DNA from 3 places in the Nocardiopsis deserti genome. Region 2 is predicted to be linked to each of the others. Evidence: riboswitches for the same ligand, from Rfam matches in the RefSeq annotation. Region 2 holds a riboswitch; each other region holds the start of a gene.
The links. Region 2 has a riboswitch for thiamine pyrophosphate ahead of FYW99_RS16150 (ECF transporter S component). Riboswitches for the same ligand answer to the same signal wherever they lie in the genome.
Positions count from the first base shown of each region.

Region 1: another riboswitch for thiamine pyrophosphate. It lies ahead of thiO (glycine oxidase ThiO); the one in region 2 lies ahead of FYW99_RS16150 (ECF transporter S component).
Region 3: another riboswitch for thiamine pyrophosphate. It lies ahead of thiD (bifunctional hydroxymethylpyrimidine kinase/phosphomethylpyrimidine kinase); the one in region 2 lies ahead of FYW99_RS16150 (ECF transporter S component).

Region 1 is NZ_VWVS01000022.1:80,853-87,475, reverse strand. Features, by position in the region: gene pknB (Stk1 family PASTA domain-containing Ser/Thr kinase) at 1-1,928, opposite strand, end outside; gene FYW99_RS26730 (thiazole synthase) at 2,371-3,129, opposite strand; gene thiS (sulfur carrier protein ThiS) at 3,132-3,338, opposite strand; gene thiO (glycine oxidase ThiO) at 3,344-4,555, opposite strand; TPP riboswitch at 4,524-4,635, opposite strand; gene FYW99_RS26715 (Rv2175c family DNA-binding protein) at 4,718-5,071, shown strand; gene thiE (thiamine phosphate synthase) at 5,195-5,863, shown strand; gene FYW99_RS26705 (zinc-binding dehydrogenase) at 5,933-6,623, opposite strand, start outside.
Region 2 is NZ_VWVS01000012.1:243,890-250,512, reverse strand. Features, by position in the region: gene FYW99_RS16170 (protein kinase domain-containing protein) at 1-3, opposite strand, end outside; gene FYW99_RS16165 (enoyl-CoA hydratase/isomerase family protein) at 387-1,175, opposite strand; gene FYW99_RS16160 (energy-coupling factor transporter transmembrane component T family protein) at 1,234-2,094, opposite strand; gene FYW99_RS16155 (ABC transporter ATP-binding protein) at 2,150-3,772, opposite strand; gene FYW99_RS16150 (ECF transporter S component) at 3,775-4,395, opposite strand; TPP riboswitch at 4,504-4,611, opposite strand; gene FYW99_RS16145 (transglycosylase domain-containing protein) at 4,674-6,623, opposite strand, start outside.
Region 3 is NZ_ML703348.1:229,885-236,507, reverse strand. Features, by position in the region: gene FYW99_RS03855 (alanine/glycine:cation symporter family protein) at 1-976, shown strand, start outside; gene thiD (bifunctional hydroxymethylpyrimidine kinase/phosphomethylpyrimidine kinase) at 1,214-2,017, opposite strand; TPP riboswitch at 2,005-2,103, opposite strand; gene FYW99_RS03845 (DedA family protein) at 2,246-2,941, opposite strand; gene FYW99_RS03840 (DUF368 domain-containing protein) at 2,961-3,890, opposite strand; gene FYW99_RS03835 (acyl-CoA synthetase) at 4,401-6,074, opposite strand; gene rocD (ornithine--oxo-acid transaminase) at 6,437-6,623, shown strand, end outside.

The DNA of each region.
Region 1 (6,623 bases), on a different contig from region 2:
TGCGACTGGTGAGCCACCTCGCGGCCGCCGAGGACGCGCTCGACCTTGACCTTGAAACCGGCCCCCTCCAGCGCCTCACGCGCCTCGTCCACACGCATGCCGACCACGTCGGGGACGTCCACGCCGGGCGGGCCGGTGGAGACGGTCAGGGTGACGGTGCCGCCGGAGCCGATGCTGGAGCCGCTGTCGGGGCTCTGCTGGATGACCTTGCCCTCCTCGACGTCCGCGCTCTCCTCCTCGACCACCTCGACGGACAGGCCCTCGCCCTCCAGCATCTGGCGGGCGGTGTCCAGGTCCTCGCCGACCACCGCGGGCACCGGGACGCCCTGGCTGACGGTGATGGTGACCGGTTCCTCCCGGTCGGCCTCCGCGCCCGCCTCAGGAGAGGTGGAGACCACCGCGCCGGGCTCGAACTCGGTGGAGCTCACGTCCTCCTGGACGATGTTGTCCGGGGCGAAGCCGAGGTCCTCCAGCTCCTTGAGGGCGTTGGCGGCGTCCATCTCGACCAGGTCGGGCATCTCCACCGTCTGCGGGCCCTTGGACAGGTACACGGTGACCACGTCGTCGGGGGACAGACGGGCGCCCACCTCGGGGTCGGTCTCGCCGACCGTGCCCGGTTCGGCGTCGCTGTAGACGGCCTCGGCGGACAGGTCGTAGCGCAGGCCCTCGTCGCGGATCATCTGGCTCGCGGCCTCGGGGTCGCGACCCACCACGTCCGGGACGTTCTCGTACTGGCCGACGAGGAACCACCAGCCCGCGCCGAGCAGGACGATCGCCAGGACCGCCGCGCCGATCCCGATCAGCAGGTTGCGTCGGCGCCGGTCGTCGGGACCGTCCCGGTAGTCGTCGTACCCGTCGTCGTCGCCGTCGTAGCCGTCCTTGTCGCGGTCGTACCCGTCGTAGCGGCCGCCGTCCAGGCCGGCGGAGGCCATGTCCACGACCATGGTCGCGTTCTCGGTGCCCGGACCGGCGCCCCCGGCGATGAGCTGGGGCGCGGTCACCGAGGCCGTGGCCGCCGCGGCCGGGGCGACGGGCGTCAGCGGGGCCTGGTCCGCGGCGGAGGCGGCGGGGGTCTCGGGCAGGCTGTTGAGCACCGCCAGGACCTTGGCCAGGTACTGGCCAGCGTTGCTGGGACGGTACCTGGGGTCGCGCTCGGTGGCCTTGGTGACCAGCGCGTCGACCTCCGCGGGCAGGCCGGGCAGGAAGTGCGAGGGACGCGGGACGTCCTCGTTGACGTGCTGGTAGGCGATCGCGATGGGCGTCTCGCCGGTGTGCGGCTGACTTCCGGTGAGCAGCTCGTAGAACATGATGCCCGCCGCGTACACGTCGCTGCGGGCGTCGGCGACGCCCTTCTCGATCTGCTCGGGGGCCAGGTAGGCGGCGGTGCCCATGAGGGTGCCCGTGCGGGTCAGCCCCTGGTTGGACTGCTCCACGGCGCGCGCCAGGCCGAAGTCGGCGACCTTGACCCGGCCGTCCTCGGTGATGAGGACGTTCTCGGGTTTGACGTCGCGGTGCACCATGCCCGCCTGGTGGGCGGCGCCGAGCGCGGCCAGCACCGGGGCCATGGCGTTCAGGGCGTCGCGGGCGCCGAGCCTGCCCCGGGACTTGAGCAGGTCGCGCAGGGTGCGTCCGGGCACGTACTCCATGGCCAGGAAGACGTGCCCCTGGTCCTCGCCCTGGTCGAAGACCTGCACGACGTTGGGGTGGGAGAGCTTGGCGACGGAGTGCGCCTCGTTGATGAAGCGCTGCACGAAGGTCGGGTCCTGGGCCAGCGAAGGGTGCATCACCTTCAGGGCCAGCCGTCGGTCCAACCTCAGGTCGTGGGCGACGTAGACGGTCGCCATCCCGCCTCCGGCGATCCTGGACTCCACGAAGTAACGTCGGTCCAGGGTGGCGCCTACGAGCGGGTCGGAAGTCGTCATGTCCACGGCGGAGTAGTGTCCTTGCTGCGGGGAGCGCGGGCTGTCGCGGCCGGTGGCGCGTACCCGACACCGGGTGTCGAACCGACACGATAGCGGAAGCCCACGCCAGGTCTGCCCCGCGGTTCGCGGTCGCGCCGTCCCGTTCCAGTGTCGGTGGGGCCCGTGGGGCCCCGGGGAGGCCTGCTCGGCCTCCCGGGGGGTGGGTCCGGTCCCCGGCCGGGGCTTTCCCGGTCCGGGTGGTGTGTGCTTCACCGGTCGGTGGGTCGTCCCGTTCCCGGTGAGGCCCGCTCTGTTAGCGGTGGGACGCTCGCGCCTGGGTTGTCGTGGTGTGTGGGGTGTTCCCTTCCGGGCCGCACACTCGTTCCACGGTAGAGGACGGCACCAAACGCCCCAGGTGGGACGCACCGGCCCGCGGGGATCCGGGAGCGGGACACGGGGTCGAGGTGGCCTAATTCACGGACGGCGAGGAGGCCTGGGCGTGGCGCCGCACCGGGATGCGCCCCGCCAGGCGGGCGCCGCGGCCCGCGCGGACGGCGTCGCGCATCGCGGCGGCCATGCGCACCGGGTCCTGGGCGCGGGTCACGGCCGTGGCCAGCAGGACCGCGTCGCAGCCCAGTTCCATGGCCAGGGCGGCGTCGCTGGCGGTGCCGATCCCCGCGTCCACGATGACCGGCACGCCGGCCCGCTCGACGATCAGCTCCAGGTTGTGCGGGTTGCGGATGCCCAGCCCCGAGCCGATCGGGGCGGCCAGCGGCATCACCGCGGCGCAGCCCACCTGCTCCAGCCGCCGGGCCAGCACGGGGTCGTCGTTGGTGTAGGGCAGCACGGTGAAGCCCTCGTCCACCAGCTGTTCGGCGGCGTCCAGCAGCTCGACGGGGTCGGGCAGCAGCGTGTGCTCGTCCGCCACCACCTCCAGCTTCACCCAGTCGGTGTCCAGCGCCTCGCGGCCCAGGCGGGCGGTGCGCACCGCGTCGACGGCGGTGAAGCACCCGGCGGTGTTGGGCAGCGCCCGGATCCTGTTGCGGGTCAGGACGTCCCACACCGACCCCTGGGTGCCGGGGGAGACCCGGCGCATCGCCACGGTGGTCAGCTCGGTGCCGGAGGCGATCAGGGCCTCCTCCAGGACCTCCAGGGAGGGGGCCCCTCCGGTTCCGGTGATCAGTCGGGACCCGAAGGAGGTTCCCGCGATCACGAGGTCGTCGTTCAAGTTCAGCCTCCCTGTACTGCGGTGAGGACGTCCACGCGGTCGCCCTGGTTGAGCGGGCTCGCGGCCCACGCGGCCCGGCGCACCACCTCGTCGTTGACGGCCACGGCGATACCGCCGGGGACCTCGGTGCCGGTCAGGTCGCGTACGACCGCTTCCACGGTCGTGTCGTCGGTGAACTCGCGGCGGTCGCCGTTGATGATCAGTTCCACTGCTACTACCTACTTGCGCGTCGTGCCGTGAAGCGGCGGGCGTACTCCGGCAGGTCTCCGTCGGTCAGGGCGCGGGCCATGGCCTCACCGGTCACCGGGGCCAGCAGCACCCCGTGCCGGAAGTGCCCGGCGGCCAGGTGCAGTCCCGGAACCCGGGTGGGTCCCAGGAGGGGTTCGTTGTCGGGGGAGCCGGGGCGCAGCCCGACGCAGGTCTCGGTGACCTCCAGCTCGCTCACCCCGGGGACGAGTTCGCGCGCGTCCCGCAGCACCTGCCAGAGCCCCCCGACGGTGAGGGAGGTGTCGTGGCCCAGCTCCTCCTGGGTGGCACCGATGACGACCTCGCCGTCGGCGCGCGGAACCAGGTAGGTCGGAAAGCCCCGGACCAGGCCGCGGACGGTCCGGCTGACGAGCGGCGGCCCGCCGTCGGGCACCCGGGCGCGCAGCAGCTGTCCCTTGACCGGGCGCAGCGGCGGGACCACGGGCTCGGGGACCCCGACGGCGTTGCCCCAGCAGCCCGCGGCCAGCACCACCTGGTGCGCGGGCAGGGTCTCCCGGGCCGTGGCGCCCGAGGCCGGGGTCTCCCCGGCCAGGAGCACGCCCAGCCGGGCGCCTCCGGGACCGGGGGAGAGGACCTCCTGGACCCGCCCGCGGACCTCGGTGACGCCCGCGCGCTCGCCCGCCGCCGTCAGGGCGCGCAGCAGCCGCCGCGGGTCCACGGAGTGGTCGTCGGGCGCCAGGACGCCGCCGCGCACGGACGGGGCGAGCATGGGCTCCAGACGGCGGCACTCGCGGCCGGTGAGGCGCTCGGCGGCGATGCCCAGCCGCTGCTGGAGCGCGTGCAGTTCGGTGAGGACGGCGAGGTCGTCGCGGTCGAAGGCGACCAGGAGCGTGCCGGTGGCGCGGTGGCCCACGTCCAGGCCGCTGGCCTCCTCCAGTTCGGCGACGAAGTCCGCGTACATGCGGGCCGAGCGGAGGCCCAGCTCCATGAGGGGCTCCTCACCGAACACCGCCTCGGTGGCGGGTGTCAGCATGCCCGCCGCCACGGTGGAGGCGGCGCGGGTCGGGTCGGACTCGACCAGGGTGACGCGCAGTCCGCGTTGGGCGGCGCGCCAGGCGGTGACCCGCCCGACGAGGCCGCCGCCGACCACGACGACGCGGTCGCGGTGGGAATCGTTGGAGGTGCGCACGGCTGTGGCTTCCACTCCCTTCGCCGGCATGATCCGGATCAGGTTCGTGCGGTCGGAGGCTCACAGCCTCCCTCTCAGCCGGGTCCCACCCGGCTCCCGCGGGATGTAGGGGTCTGTCCCCATTCTAGGACCCGTCCCCGACGCGCCCCCTGCCGGGGGGAAGGAGGTGCGCGGATGTGGCAGATTGGTGGTGTGACACAACGCGACATCGACACGCTCATCGGCGACTGGCTGACCCTCAAGGAGGCGGCTGCGCCGCTGGGCGTGAGCCCGAACCGGATCAAGACGCTGATCCGCGAGAACCGCATGATGGGTGTGGTCCGCGACGGCGAACTGTCCATCCCCGCCGCCTTCATCGACGGTGACGACCTGGTGAAGGGCCTGCCGGGAACACTGCTGCTGCTCACCGACGCGGGCTTCTCCTCCGAGGAGGCCCTGCGCTGGCTGTTCACCCCCGACGACTCCCTGCCGGGCACGCCGATCCAGGCCATGCGCGAGAACCGGGGCACCGAGGTGCGCCGCCGGGCCCAGAGCATGGCCTTCTAGTCCGCGGGCTCCGGTCCGCGACCTCGCGGATCCGGTCGGGGGCCGGGTGGGAACGGGGGGAGGGGCGCGCCGCCGCGTCCCTCCCCCTTGGGCCCGAACGCGCCAGGGCCTAGGGTGGACTGTGTGAGGACCAGCCACGGAACCAGCCTGCGCAAGCGCCTGGACGCATCGCTTCTGTACCTGTGCACCGACGCCCGGACCGGTCGGGGCGATCTCGCCGAGTTCGCCGACGCCGCCCTGGCCGGGGGAGTGGACATCATCCAGCTCCGGGACAAGGGCCTGGAGGCGCGCGAGGAGATCGCGGCCCTGGAGGTGATGAAGGAGGCGTGCGAGCGGTACGGCGCCCTGCTCGCGGTCAACGACCGCGCCGACATCGCCCGCGCCGTGCGCGCCGACGTCCTCCACCTGGGCCAGCGCGACCTGCCCGTGCCCATGGCCCGAGACATCATCGGCGCGGACCCCGTGATCGGCCGCTCCAACAACGACGTCGCCGCCGCGGCAGCCTCCGCCGAGGAGCCGGGCAGCGACTACTTCTGCGTCGGCCCGACCTGGGCGACCCCCACCAAGCCGGGCCGCCCGGCCGCCGGGCTGGAGCTGGTGGAGGAGGCGGCCTCGCTGGGCACCGACCGCCCCTGGTTCGCCATCGGCGGGATCGACGCCGACAACATCGACCGCGTGCTGGACGCCGGGGCCCGCCGGGTCGTGGTCGTGCGCGCGATCACGGAGGCGGAGGACCCCCGGGCCGCCGCCGCCGCTCTGCGCCAGCGCCTGGCGGCCCGCGCCGGGGACTGACGGGCGGCCGGCACCGGAGGCCCGTCGGAGCCGCTCCGCCGGGGCCCGGCCGCCCAGCGCCGCGCGGCCTTAGGGAAGCAGCAGGACCTTGCCGAGCACCGTGCGCCCCTCCAGCGCGGCGTGCGCCTCGGCGGCCCGCTCCAACGGCAGGGTCAGCCCCACGTGCGGGGTGATCCTGCCCATGCGGGCCATCTCCAGCGCCATCCGCAGGGCGTCCTGCCGGTCGCCGTCGGCCGCCTTGAGGTCGAACAGGCCCAGGACCTCGATCCCGCGGCGCCCGGCCTCCTCCGCGTCCACCTCGGTGAAGCTCCCGCCCGCGGAACCGTAGCCGACGAACCGGCCGCCGTCGGCCAGGGTCTCGAAGGCCGCCGCGCCCAGCGCGCCCCCGGCGCCGTCCAGGACCACGTCGACCCCGGCGCCACCGGTCAGCGCGCGCACCCGCTCCGGCCAGCCCGGCTCGGAGTAGTCCACGGTCTCCTGCGCGCCCAGTTCGCGGACCAGGGCCAGCTTGGCCCCGCCCCTGGCCGCGCCGATGACCCGGGCCCCGGCCGTGCGGGCCAGTTGGACGGCCAGGGTGCCCGCCCCTCCGGCGGCCGCGGCGACCAGGACCGTGGTGCTGGGGCCGAAGCCCGCCGCCCGCTCCAGCGCCAGCGCGGTCGGCCCGTCGTGCAGCAGGGCCAGTGCCGCGCGGGGGTCCACCTCATCGGGAACCCTGACCAGAGCCGACTCCGGGACCACGGCCCGCTCGGCGTAACCGTCC
Region 2 (6,623 bases):
CATCGAGAACTCATCCCCTCAAAAGACCACATACCACCGCGTCCAGCTTATCGGCCGGGGGATGGGTCACCATTGGCTTGTTCGCCCCGTCTCGGGCCCGTGTGGTCGCTTCCGCACCGCCGGGCGTCCGGGGTTCAGGCGGCGCGTCCGTCCGGGGGCGACCCTCACGAGTATGACGGAAAACTGGCGTGGGCGGTTCCCTCCCTCCTGTCCGGACTGGCCGGATGCGGACGTCCGGACGAACCCCCCGTGACACCGTTCGATCCAACGAGCGGGGCGAAAAGTTCTCGAATCCACCGAAACGGCGGCGGGACGGGCGGCACTGCGCGGTGTGCCGCCGCCCCCACCTGCTGTTTCGGTGCCCGGTCGGCGCCGGTCAGCGCCGTTCAACGCCCCTGGAAAACGGCCTTGCCGGGCCCCTGCTCGACGAAGCTGCGCATGCCGTCCTTCTGGTCCTCGGTCGCGAAAAGTCCCGCGAAGTGCAGGCGCTCGATCTCCAGACCGGTCTCCAGGTCCGTCTCCAGGCCCCGGTCCACCGCCTCCTTGGCCGCGGCCAGCGCGACGGCCGGGCCCTCGGCGTACCGGGCGACCAGGGCCACGGCGGCCCGGTAGACCTCCTCGTCCGGGACGACCTGGTCCACCAGGCCGATCTCCCGGGCCTCGTCCGCCTTCACGTGGCGGCCGCTGAAGATCATCTCCTTGGCCCGGGAGGAGCCGATCAGGCGGGGCAGGCGCTGGGTCCCGCCCGCGCCGGGGATGACACCGAGCTGGATCTCGGGCACGCCCAGCCTGGCTCCGGCCCCCGCGACGCGGAAGTCCGCCGCCAGGGCCAGCTCCAGGCCGCCGCCGAGCGCGTACCCGGTGACCGCCGCCACGACCGGCTTGGGGATGCGGGCCACCAGGTTCAGGGCGCCCTGGAGGTCGCGCGCGTAGCCCAGCATCTGGGCGGCGGTGCGGTCGGCCATCTCCTTGATGTCGGCGCCCGCGACGAACACCCGCTCGCCGCCGTAGACGACCACGGCGCGCACGTCCGGGTCCTTGGAGACCCGGGTCGCGGCCTCGGCGATCTCCGCGGTGAGCGCGGCGTTGAGCGCGTTCACCTTCGGCCTGTCAAGCCGGATCACGGCCACGGCCGGGTGGTCCGGGTCTGTCTCCACTCGCACGAACTCGCCCACGGTCTGCTGCCCCTCACTCACTTGGACGTCACTGTCTCCGAACTGCTTACCACCCGGTTCAGGAGAACAGCAGCACCAGGGTGCCCAGCCACGAGGACAGGGCGTAGGCCGCCGCCAGGAGCAGGGCGGAGCCCGCCAGCAGCAGCGTGTCCGCTGTCCGCCAGCGGCTCTCCCGGGCGCGCGTGCGCGGCCCGGTCCCGAAGGCGCGCGCGTCCATCGCGGCGGCCAGCAGCGTCCCGGTGCGGATGGAGCGCACCAGCAGGGCGAACAGGCGGCCGAAGAACAGCGCGACCGCCCGGACGGGGTTGCGCCCGGCCTCCAGCCCGCGCGCCCTCCGCGCCAGTGTGATCGTGCGCCACTGGTCGGCGATCAGGGGGACGAGCCGCAGCGCCGCCAGCACGCCCATGGCGGGGCGCTCGGGCACCCGCAGCCGCTGCACCAGGCCGTCGGCGGTCTCCGTGGGGTCGCTGCTCACGGCCGCGAGCAGACCGGGCAGGGCGATGGCCAGCAGGCGCACCGCGGCGCCCAGCGCGCCCTCCGCGCCGTGCTCCCCGTACAGGTAGTTGACCAGTCCGTTGGAGAGCCCCATGAGCAGGAAGGGACCGCCCAGGACGAGCAGGGTGCGCCGGTCGATCCCGCTGAACGGCAGGAGCAGCAGGACGCCCGCCAGCACCACGCCGCCGGTGACGGCGTCCACGGCCGGGACCAGGCCGACGCCCAGCAGCAGGGCGGCGAGCAGTTTGGCCGCCGGGTTGAGCCCGACCAGCCAGAAGCGCGCCCCGCCGTCCTCGGGCGCCTCCAGGGTGAGCGCGTCCCCGCCCGGTACACGGGTCCCGCCCTGCTCTCGTGCCCCGCCCGGTACACGGACTTCATCCGGTGCGCGACGGACCTCGTCCGCCTCCCGGATCCCATCCGGCATACGGCCCTCACCCGGTGCGCGGTCTCCGTCCACGGGTGTGTCCGGGAACCTCCGGTCAGCCACGGCTCCCCCTTTCCGCCGCCGCGTGCCCCGCGTTCACGGGCGGGCCGGGCGGGCCCGCCCCGGCATCCGCGTCCGGTGCGGCGGCCTCGTACACGGCGCGGCCCCCGGCCACGCGCACCCGAGCGTCGGCCAGGTGGCGCAGCAGCAGGTCGTCGTGGGTGGCCATGACCACCGCCCGGCCCGCGGACCGCAGGGTGGCGAGCAGTTCCACGAGTTCGGTCCAGGTGCGGGTGTCCTGGCCGAAGGTGGGCTCGTCGAGGACGAGCGCGTCGGGCGCGTGCGCGGGGCCGGAGCTGAGCGCCGTGGCCACCGACAGCCGCCGCTTCTCCCCGCCCGAGAGCGTGTAGGGGTGCACGTCGGCCAGCGCGGACAGGCGCAGCCGCTCCATCAGCTCTCCCACCCAGGCCTCGGTCTCGGCCTCGCCCGTTCCGGCGCGCAGCGGGGCGAAGCGCAGCTCGTCGCGCACGGTGGCGGTGACGAACTGGTCCTCGGCGTGTTGGAAGACCGTGCCCACGTGCCGGGCCAGCCTGCGGGCGGGCCAGCGCACGAGCGGGCGCGGGTCGGCCCCGGCCAGCGGCCCGCGCGGCAGCACCGCCCCCCGGTGGGGCTTGGACAGTCCGGCGAGCATGGTCAGCAGCGTGGACTTGCCCGCACCGTTGGGGCCGGTCAGGGCGGTCGCGGTCCCGGCTCGGACGGCGGCGTCCACCCCTTCGAGCACCGTGCGCCGGGGCGCGGCGCGCACGCCGAGCTGGAGCGGGGTGCGCGCCGCGACGCCCACGGCCTCCAGCAGGGGCTCCCCGCCCGGCGCGGGCGCCAGGACGGGCGCGGGCTCGTGCCCGGGCACCCACACGCCCTGCGCGGCCAGCGAGCGCCCGTGCTCGGCGAACACGGTCCCCGGGGAGCCGTCGGCGACGACGCCTCCGCCTGGCGCCACGACCACGACCCGGTCCACCAGGTCCACGACGTCGGCCACCCGGTGCTCGACCAGCACCAGAGTCGCCTCGGTCTCGGCCAGCAGGCGGGCCAGCACGCCGCGCACCAGCGCGGCACCGGCCGGGTCGAGGTTGGCGGTGGGCTCGTCCAGCAGCAGCAGGCGGGGACGCATCGCCAGGGCCCCGGCGATCACCAGGCGCTGCTTCTCGCCGCCCGAAAGAGCGCCGGTGGGGTGGCGCGGTCCGTACGGGAAGCCGACGGCCTCCAGCGCCTCGTGGACCCGGGGCCAGATGAGTTCGGGGGCCACGCCCAGGTTCTCCGGGCCGAAGGCGACGTCGTCGCCCGCGCGCGCCATCACCAGCTGCGTCTCGGGGTCCTGGCTGACCATGCCGACCGAGCCCCGGCTCCGGTCGGCGGGCTCGCCGTCCAGGAGCAGGGTGCCCTCGCGGTCGCCGCTGATGGCGCCGTCCTCGCCGGTCAGGCCGGCCATCGAGTGCAGCAGGGTGGACTTGCCCGCGCCGGAGGCACCCAGCAGCAGTACGCGCTCGCCCGGCTCGATCACCAGGTCCACGCCGCGCAGCGCGTGGGACCCGCGGCCCGAGTGCCGCCAGCCCCAGCCGGAGAACTCCACGCGCGCGCCGGGACCCCCGGCCGCCGCGCGGTGCCCGTTCGCGAAGGCCACGGTCAGCCCCTCGCGGACGGGAAGGGGGCCAGGGCCCCGGAGCGGGCCAGGGCGGTGGTGAGCAGACGGGCGCCCACGCCCGCGATGAGGGCGGCGCTGACCACCACGATGACGCCGTAGGCGACCTGGTAGGACAGCGGCCAGGTCACGTTGTAGGCGAGGTTGTCGCGGATGGCCGGGGAGATCCCCGCGGCCGCCGCCGCGAGGACGGCCACGCCCATGCCCCAGCGGCGGTAGCCGAAGGCGAGGAAGACCAGCTCGGGCAGGATGCCCTGGAGGGCGCCGTCGAGGACGACCATGATCCCCCACTGGGTGCCCAGGAGCGCCGACACCGAGGCGGCGGCGATGGCGGTGAGCAGGGCCGCGCCGGGCTTGCGGATGATCAGGCCGCCCAGCACGCCGGAGATCAGCCACATGCCGTAGACGACGGCCTGCGCGGGCGGGAAGCCGACGAACAGGGGGGTCGTGACCGACCAGACGATGTTCCAGAGCCAGAAGACCACGCCGACCGCGACGCCGATGACGGCGGCCACGACGATGTCGACGGTGCGCCAGCTCCGCAGCCGGCCGAGGACGTCGCGCCGGAAGCCGGTGCCCTGGGGGGTGGTGGTGTTCCTCTTCATGCGGTGTCCCTTCGCCGGGGGATGCGAGGGGCCGGGCGGCCGAGAGCGGCTCCGGGGCGCGTTCCGCGTGCGCCGGGACGTCCCCGGTGCGCGGGAGACACGCCACCGGTGACGGTTCCTACGACTTCCTTCGCTGGCATGACCCAGATCAGGTGTGTAAGGGTCTGCGGCCTGGTGCCGCACTCTCAGCGCTCGCGCGCTCCCCTGTCGGTTTCCTCCAGTATGAACAAGGGGGAACGCCGGGGTGTTCCCGGGCCGCGTTTACACACATGGAGGGCTCAGTCCGACGGCCCGACGCCGCCCTCGGGCACCTGCGGCTGTGGAGTCCCGCCGCTCCAGGGCGCGCCGCCGTCCTCGCCCGGGGACCCGCCGCCACCCTCGCCACCGCCGCCGGTGCTCCCACCGTCTCCACCGCCACCGCCGGTACCGCCGCCGGTCGAGCCCTCACCGCCGCCACCGCCGGTTCCACCGCCACCACCGGTCGAACCCCCACCACCACCGCCTCCGCCACCGCCACCGGCACCGCCGCCTCCACCGCCACCGGTCGAACCCTCACCGCCGCCACCACCAGTTCCACCGCCACCACCGGTCGAACCCCCACCACCACCGCCACCACCGGCGCCTCCGTCTCCGCCGGTCGAGCCCTCACCACCGCCACCGGCGCCACCACCGGCCGCGCCACCGTCATCCCCGGCGCCGCCGTCACCGCCGGTTCCCCCGCCACCGGCCGCGACGCCGCCGTCACCGCCGTCGCCACCGGTGTCATCGTCGCCACCGCCGCCCGACGGCTTGTCCGAGGCCTTGCCGTAGACCTTCGGCGAGGGGGCGAACTCCTCCTCCGGGAGGTCCGCCACGGCCTCGCGCATGGTGGCCTGCCAGATCGGGCCGGGCAGCGTGGCTCCGTAGACGATGCCGTAGTAGCGGTCGCCGATGGTCACGCCCTGGAGCGTGTGCTGCTCCCCGCCCCGGATGTCGCCGACGACCACGGTCCCGGCCAGGTTCGGGGTGTAGCCCGCGAACCACGCGTAGGCAGCGCTGTCGGTGGTGCCGGTCTTGCCCGCCACCGGGCGTCCGATCTCCAGGCCGTTGGCGGTGCCGCCGTCGAAGGTCTGCTGGAGCAGGTGGTTGACGCCGTCGGCGACCTCGGTGTCCAGCGCGCCCTCCTCGCACTCGGTGCCCACCTCGATCTCCTCGCCGTCCTCGCCCTCGACGAGGACCGAGGTCACGGGGACCGGTTCGCAGTAGGTGCCCCGGGAGGCGAAGACGGCGTAGGCGCTGGCCATGGTCAGCGGGGAGACCTCCTGGTCGCCCAGGGTGAAGGAGCTCCACACCTCCAGGTCCTCGCCGTCCGCGCGGTGGACGCCCAGGCTCCGGGCCATCTTCGCCGTCTCGCACAGGCCGACGCGTTCCTGGAGCTGCGCGAAGTAGGTGTTCACCGAACCCTTCGTCCCGCTGATCATGTTGTGCCTGCCCCCGTCGCTCTCCCCGGCGTTGCCCACGGACCAGGGCGCCATCCTCCCGCCCTCGCAGTTCTCCAGACCGCTCACCGTCGTGCTCTTGGGCGAGGAGAAGCTGGTGCCGTAATCGAGCCCGGAGTCCAGGGCGGCGGCCAGGGTGAACGGCTTGAACGTCGACCCCGCCTGGTAGCCCAGCGACCCGCCGTCGTCGTGGTCCACGGACAGGTTGATCGAGGTGGTGCCCGGCTCGTCGTCGAAGCCGTAGCGCATGTTCTGGGCCATCGCCCGCACCCGGCCGGTACCGGGCTCCACGAGGACCTCGGCGGCGAACTTGTGGGAGTCGCCCGCGGGGACGTAGCGCTCGATCGCCTGCTCGGCGGACTCCTGCATGCCCAGGTCCAGGGTGGTGCGCACGGTGATACCGCCCCGCTCCAGCATCCGGTCGCGCTCCTCCTGGGTGTCGGCGAGCGCGTCGGAGCCGCGCAGCCACCGCATGACGTAGTCGCAGAAGAACGGCTGCTCGCTGCTGAAGCAGCTGCCCCCGCGCGCGGTCTCGTCCACCTCCAGGCCCCGGCCCTTGTACTCCTCCGCCTCCGCGCTCTCCAGGTATCCGGTGGCGACCATCCGGTCCAGCACCAGGTTGCGGCGCTCGGTGGCGGCCTCGGGGTTGGTGAGCGGGTCGTAGTACGAGGGCGCGCGCACCAGCGCCACGATCGTGGCGGCCTGCGCGGGGTTGAGCTCGGAGGCCGGGACGGAGAAGTAGCGCTCGGC
Region 3 (6,623 bases), on a different contig from region 2:
CCTGGGCACCACCCTGGGGGTGGCCTTCGCGGTCTTCGGCGCCATCGCCGCCTTCGGTATCGGCAACGGCACCCAGGCCAACGCCGTCGCGCAGCAGATCACCAGCGTCACGCCGCTGGACACGTGGGTGGTGGGCCTGGCGCTCGTGGTCCTCGCGGGCGCCGTCATCCTCGGCGGCATCAAGAGCATCGGCCGCGTCGCCTCCGCCCTCGTGCCGATCATGATCATTTGCTACGTGGGCGTCTGCCTGGTCATCCTGGCCGCCAACTGGGCCGCGATCCTCCCCGCGCTCCAGCTCGTGGTGACCGACGCCTTCACCGGTACCGCGGCCACGGGCGGCTTCGCCGGGGCGGGCATCATGATGGCCATCCGGCAGGGCTTCGCCCGCGGCATCTTCTCCAACGAGTCGGGCCTGGGCACCGGGGCCATCGCCGCCGCCTCGGCCAAGACCAAAGAGCCGGTCCGCCAGGCCATGGTCTCGATGACGCAGACCTTCATCGACACCATCATCGTGGTCACCATGACCTGCCTGGTCATCATCACCACCGGCGTCTGGACCGAAGGCGGCGATGACGGCTCGCTGATGACCAGCAACGCGGTCTCCGAGGGCCTGGGGTCGATCAGCCCCGCGCTCGCCCCGGCCGGTGCCGTCATCGTGGCCGTCGCGGTGGCCGTGTTCGCCTTCACCACCCTGCTCGGGTGGGCCTACTACGGCGAGCGCTGCATGGTGTTCCTGGGCGGCCGCCGCCTGGTCCTGCCCTACCGCCTGGTGTTCATCGCCGTCATCTACGTGGGCGCGGTCGCCAGCCTGGACTCTGTCTGGCTGTTCAGCGACATCGCCAACGGCCTGATGGCCCTGCCCAACCTCATCGGGCTCCTGCTGCTGTCCCCGGTCATCGCGGCGGAGACGCGCAAGTTCTTCGCCCACCCCGACTGGAGGGACCCGGACAAGGTCATGCAGGACGTGACCAAGTAGCAGCTCCGCCTCCGCAGGAGGACGGGACGAGGAGGGGGACCGGCACGGAGCCGGTCCCCCTCGGCGTCGGGGTCCGCTTCCGGACCTCCCGGGTCGGGTCCCGCCCCCGGACCTTCCGGTGGCGGCCCCCACAGCCCCGGCGGGCTCGGGATGCTCCACCGCGTGCGCCCGACGTGCGCCGACGGCACGGGCTGGGCATCGGGCCGCGGGTGTGGGGCCCGGGGGACGCCGCGCCGCCTACCACCAGGCGTGGAAGTGGTGCACCGGGCCCTGTCCGCCGCCCGCGTCGATCTCGTCGGCGCGCCGGATGGCCTCGGTCAGGTAGTCCTTGGCGTCGCCCACCGCGGCGGCCACGTCCGGCCGCTGCGGCAGCAGGGCCGCGATCGAGGAGGACAGCGTGCAACCGGTGCCGTGCGTGTTGCGGGTGGCGACCCTCGGGGCGCGGAACTCGACCGGGTCGGCGTCCCGGGCGACCAGGACGTCGACGCTCTCCCCGCCGATCAGGTGGCCGCCCTTGAGCAGGACCCGGCGCGGGCCGAGCTCCAGCAGCCGCCAGGCCTGGGCGCGCATCGACGCCAGGTCGGTCGCCTCGGGCTCCTCCAGCAGGTCGGCGGCCTCGGGCAGGTTCGGGGTGACCAGGTCCGCGCGGGGCAGGAGCTTGGTGCGCAGCGCGTCGACGGCCGAGGCCTCCAGCAGCCGGTCCCCGCTCTTGGCGACCATCACCGGGTCCACCACCACGTTCGGCAGCGCGTGGCGGTCGATCGCCTCGGCCACGGCCTCGGTGACCTCCGAGGTGCCCAGCATGCCCACCTTGACCGCGTGCACGGCGGCGTCGGCGAAGAGGGTGTCCATCTGGTGGGCGACGAACCGTGCCGGGACCGGGTGGACCCCGGTGACGCCGCGCGTGGACTGGGCGGTGAGCGCGGTGACCACGGTCATCCCGAAGGTCCCGTGCGCGGAGAAGGCCTTGAGGTCGGCCTGGACGCCCGCGCCCCCGCTGGGGTCGCTGCCGGCGATGGACACGATGTTGTACGCGCTCATGGCGTTCCTTCGCTAGTGCTAACTAGGGCAGGTTCGACGGGTGTGCTCTCAGCCGGGAACGCGTCCCGGCACCCCGCGCCTCCGGGGCCGCGTCGGCGGCCCCGGCCGGTGTGTGCTTGTCGGTGCGTTCCGGGCAGGATACCCACAGAACGCCGAAGGGGTCCGCCCGGGGACGCGGGCGGACCCCTGGAGGGGTTCACGGGGGACGGTGCCCCGGGGAGAGGAGCCTCAGGCGGAGGTGCCCTCGGTCCGGCGGGCCTTGGTCCGCTTGTAGACGCGGGCCAGGATGAACCACAGCACCAGCAGGCCGATGATCACGACCACGACGTTGCTGATCACGCCGCTCCACTGGGCCAGGACGGGCTCGATGGCCGGGCCGAAGACGTAGCCGAGGCCGATCCAGATCGTGTTCCACACCGCGGAGCCGATGACCGTGTACAGCGAGAACTTGAACAGGGGCATCCGCTCGATCCCGGCGGGCACCGAGATGAAGCTGCGGACCAGGGGCACGCACCGGCCCAGCAGGACGGCGAGGCCGCCGAAGCGGGTGAAGAAGCGCTCGGCCTTGTAGAAGTCCTCGATCTCCAGCAGCGGGGTCTTCTCGACCAGCCAGGCCGTGCGGTCGCGGCCCAGGAGCGCGCCGACCGCGTAGAAGCCCCACGCGCCGACCAGGCAGCCGATCGTCGCCCACAGGATGGCGAGCCACACGTTCATGTGCCCGGCGTAGGCGAGGAACCCGGCGCCGGGCAGGACCGCCTCACTGGGCATCGGGGGGAAGAAGGTCTCGATGAACAGCGCCACGCCGACACCGGGTTCGCCCAGGGTCGTCATCAGGCCCAGGACCCACCCGATGAATCCCTCGTACTCGTGGGCGACGTCGACGTCCGTCGTCGAGGCCGCGGTCATCAGCAGATTCGTTGTCATGCGGTTGTCGTTCCCGTTCTCAGACGTGGGTGGGAACCCGGCCGTGCTCGGACTCCTCCATCCGGCGGCGCTTACGGCTCTCCCAGACGATGGCCGCCGCCACGATCGCGAAGCCGACCACCATGAGGGCCACCGTCACGGGGACGTCGGTGGGGGGCAGGACGGTGCGGTCCTCGTCCTGCCACGGCCACAGGGCGCGCAGCGAACCGGCCATGAGGCCGGTGAGGACCACCAGGGTCATGTGGTGGAAGTTCTCCAACAGGTACTGGAGCAGCTTCACGAACAGTGACAGGCCCGTGAGCATGCCGAGGGCGAACACCGAGAGGTAGGCGACGTCCATGTCCCCGACCGCGCTGATCGTGGGCTCGTACAGGCCCAGCGTGAGCAGGATGAAGGATCCGGACAGCCCGGGAAGGACCAGGGCGCAGACGGCCACCGCCGCGGCGAGGAAGACGACCACCGGGTGGGTGGGCAGGTTGGCGCCGGGCAGGCCGGTGAGGAAGAACGCGCCCGCGGCGAAGACCAGGGCGACGAGGTAGTGCCAGGCCCGCCACTTCTGGCCCGCACCGGTGTAGGGGATCCACAGGCAGGCCAGGACCAGGCCGAAGAACAGCGCGTACGCGTACTGGGTGTGGGCCTCGACCAGCGGTGCGAGGAGCACGGCCGCCATACCGAGGAAGGCCACCATGCCGACGAGCGCGGGGATCAGCACGCTCCAGTCCACCTGGCGGAACTGCTCCTGGGCGCGTTCCCTTCCGCGCCCGCGCGGGACGTCGGTGACGTAGCGCCTGACGCCGCTGACCATGTGGCCGGCGCCGCCGATGAGCTTGTCGTACAGGCCGACGATGAGGGCGACCGTGCCGCCGCTGATACCGGGAAGGGCCTCCGAGGCGCCCACGGCGCCGCCGCGCACCGCGTTGAAGATGTAGCTGCCTACTGAGTTGGGCATCTGGGTTCTTGGGCGTGCTCCGGGCGGAACCCGGGGAAGCGCGCCGTCCTCCGTCCTAGTGGTGTCACCGCATGCGCACCATGTGCACGGGTGGGAGGTGGGTCAAAGGTGGTCAACGCGTTCCACGGCCCCGAACGGTGCGCGGTGGAAACCGGTCGCGCCCCCGGCCGGAAGTGTGCGACCCGGTCGGAGCGGGGGAGAGGAAACCGTGGGGCCTGGAACCAGGCGACGCCAGTCTAGCGGTGGCGGAGCGGGTGGAGAGCGGTCGGAAACATGCGCAACCCCTGTTTCGGCTGAGTAAGTCCGTATTGACCCTGTGCCCGAAATGAAGGGTCCCGTATCGCCCCGGTGCGGAGTTCCGCAGTGGGGGACCGAGGAACCGGGGAGCCCGGCCGTGGGGCCTGCGCTGGCCATGGTCCCGGACCCGCTCCGGAGCCGGGGAGACCGGGCACGGGATCCGTCTCGGGCACGGCCCCGCCCTGGAAGCTGTGCCGGGGCCCGGGTCGGCACTCAGGGGAGGGTCGGGACGGCCGGAGCGGACGCCCCGGTCCCGGTGACCGACGCCGCCCACCGGTAGTCCTGCTTGCCGACCGCCGTACGACGCACCCGGTCCACGAAGTGCACGGTCCGCGGAACCTTGAACCCCGCCAGCCGCACACGGCAGTACGCGCGCAGCTCGGCCTCCTCCAGGCGGGCGCCCGCGGCCAGCGAGACCAGGGCGGTCACCCGCTGCCCGAGGTACTCGTCGGGCGAGGGCACCACGATGGCGTCCTCCACCGAGGGGTGCGCCTTGAGCGCGGCCTCCACCTCCTCGGGGTAGACCTTCTCCCCGGCGGTGTTGATCACCGCGCTCCCGCGTCCCAGCAGCGCGATCGAGCCGTCCGCGTCCCACGTCCCGAAGTCGCCCGACAGCGCCCAGCGGCGCCCCTCGGCGTCGGTGGGGAAGGTGCGCGCGGTCGCCAGGGGGTCGTTGTAGTAGCCCAGCGGGATCCGTCCGGTGCGCGCGATCCGCCCCACCTCGCGTGACCCCGGGGGCAGCGGGCGCAGGGACGCGTCCAGCACCGCGATGCTGCCGCCCATGGTGAAGCTGCGGCTGCCGGAGGGGCCGCCCCGGGCCGGGGCCTCCGGCGGGCCGGCCGGTTCGGCGCCGGTCGCCGAGCCGCACACGCCCGTCTCCGAACCCCCGTAGGCGTCGGAGAGGGACACGTCCTCGCGCCAGGCGTGCCACAGCGCGCGCACCGCCGGGGTGAGCGGGGTGCCGCCGGAGCGGATCGAGGCCAGGTCCGGGCACAGCCCCGGTTCGGTGAGCAGGTGGCGGGCCAGCGGGCGGGCCATGGCGTCGCCCACCAGTTGGAGCACGTGCACGCCCTCCCGGTGCGCCGTCTCCAGCACCCGGTCCGGACGGAAGCTGCGGTCGGTGGACAGCACCACGCGCTTGCCGCACAGCAGCATGCTCAGCGCGTTCCACTGCCCGGCCGCGTGCATGAGCGGTCCGAGGACCAGCATGCGCTGCTCGAAGCAGCGCGTGGCGCGCTCGGCCACCTCCTCCGGGGTCCGGGCGCTGGGCGTGCCCGGAGCGCGGCGCTCCAGGGCCGCGCGGAAGATGTCCGCCTGCCGCCACAGCACGCCCTTGGGATAGCCCGTCGTGCCTCCGGTGTAGAGCAGGTAGTGGTCCTCGCCGCTGGTCGGAGGCAGGACCGCGTCGTCGGGCGCCGAGGCCAGCGCCTCCTCGTAGTCGCGGCCCTCCGCCCCGCGCGCGGAGCCGTCCGCGACGAGCAGGACGTGGCGCAGCCGGGGCAGGTCGGAGCGGACCGTGGCCACCGCTCCGGCCAGCGAGTCCTCCGCGATCAGCGCGACCGCGTGCGAGTCGGCCAGGACGTGGCGCAGTTCGCCCGCGACGTAGCGGTAGTTGACGTTGACCGGGACCGCTCCCGCGCGCAGGATCCCCAGGAAGGACTCCACCCATTCGGCGCGGTTGAACGCCAGGACGGCGACGTGCTCGCCGGGGCGCACGCCCGCGCCGACCAGGTGGCGGGCCAGCCGCTGTGAGCGCTCGCGCAGGGCGCGGTAGGTGAGCCGCCGGGGACCGGCGACCAGGGCGGTCCGGTCGGGCACGGCGTCGGCGACCGCCGCGAACAGGCGGGAGAGGGAGAAGGTGGCGTCCGGGGACGCGAAGGTGGGCACGCCTGACCTCCCGGGCACGGTCGAGGGGGCCGTCCACGGCACGGGGCTCGCGGCGGCTGGGTGGCTGTTGGTGCGACCGTACCCCTCGGAGGAGGGGCCGACCGCCGTCGGGGCTGTGGAGCGCGTCACCAGGGTCGTTATCGCAGGTCACCACGGATGTGATGGTCCCGCTCAGAGGGTGTGCGCGGCGTTTCGCGGGCGGGTTTTCGGGCATCGCCTCCGCGCTGTGATCTCTCCCACCCCTTGTGGGCTCACCGGATCATCTGCTCAACTCTTGGAGACCTCCCGCCGAAGGGGCGCGATCCGGCCCGACGGTGGGTATCAACTGTCTGACATCGGTCAATGGTGATCGGAGCGGCTAGATGGGCAACACCCAGAACCTGGGACAGCGGGACTCCGCCGGGAACCCCGGTGGAGAGGCACTCTCCGGCGCGGACCACATCGCGCTCGCACGGGCGCGGTCGGCGCACAACTACTCACCCCTTCCCGTTGTGATCGCCGAGGGCCGTGGCGCCTGGGTGACCGACGTCGAGGGCAGGAGGTACCTGG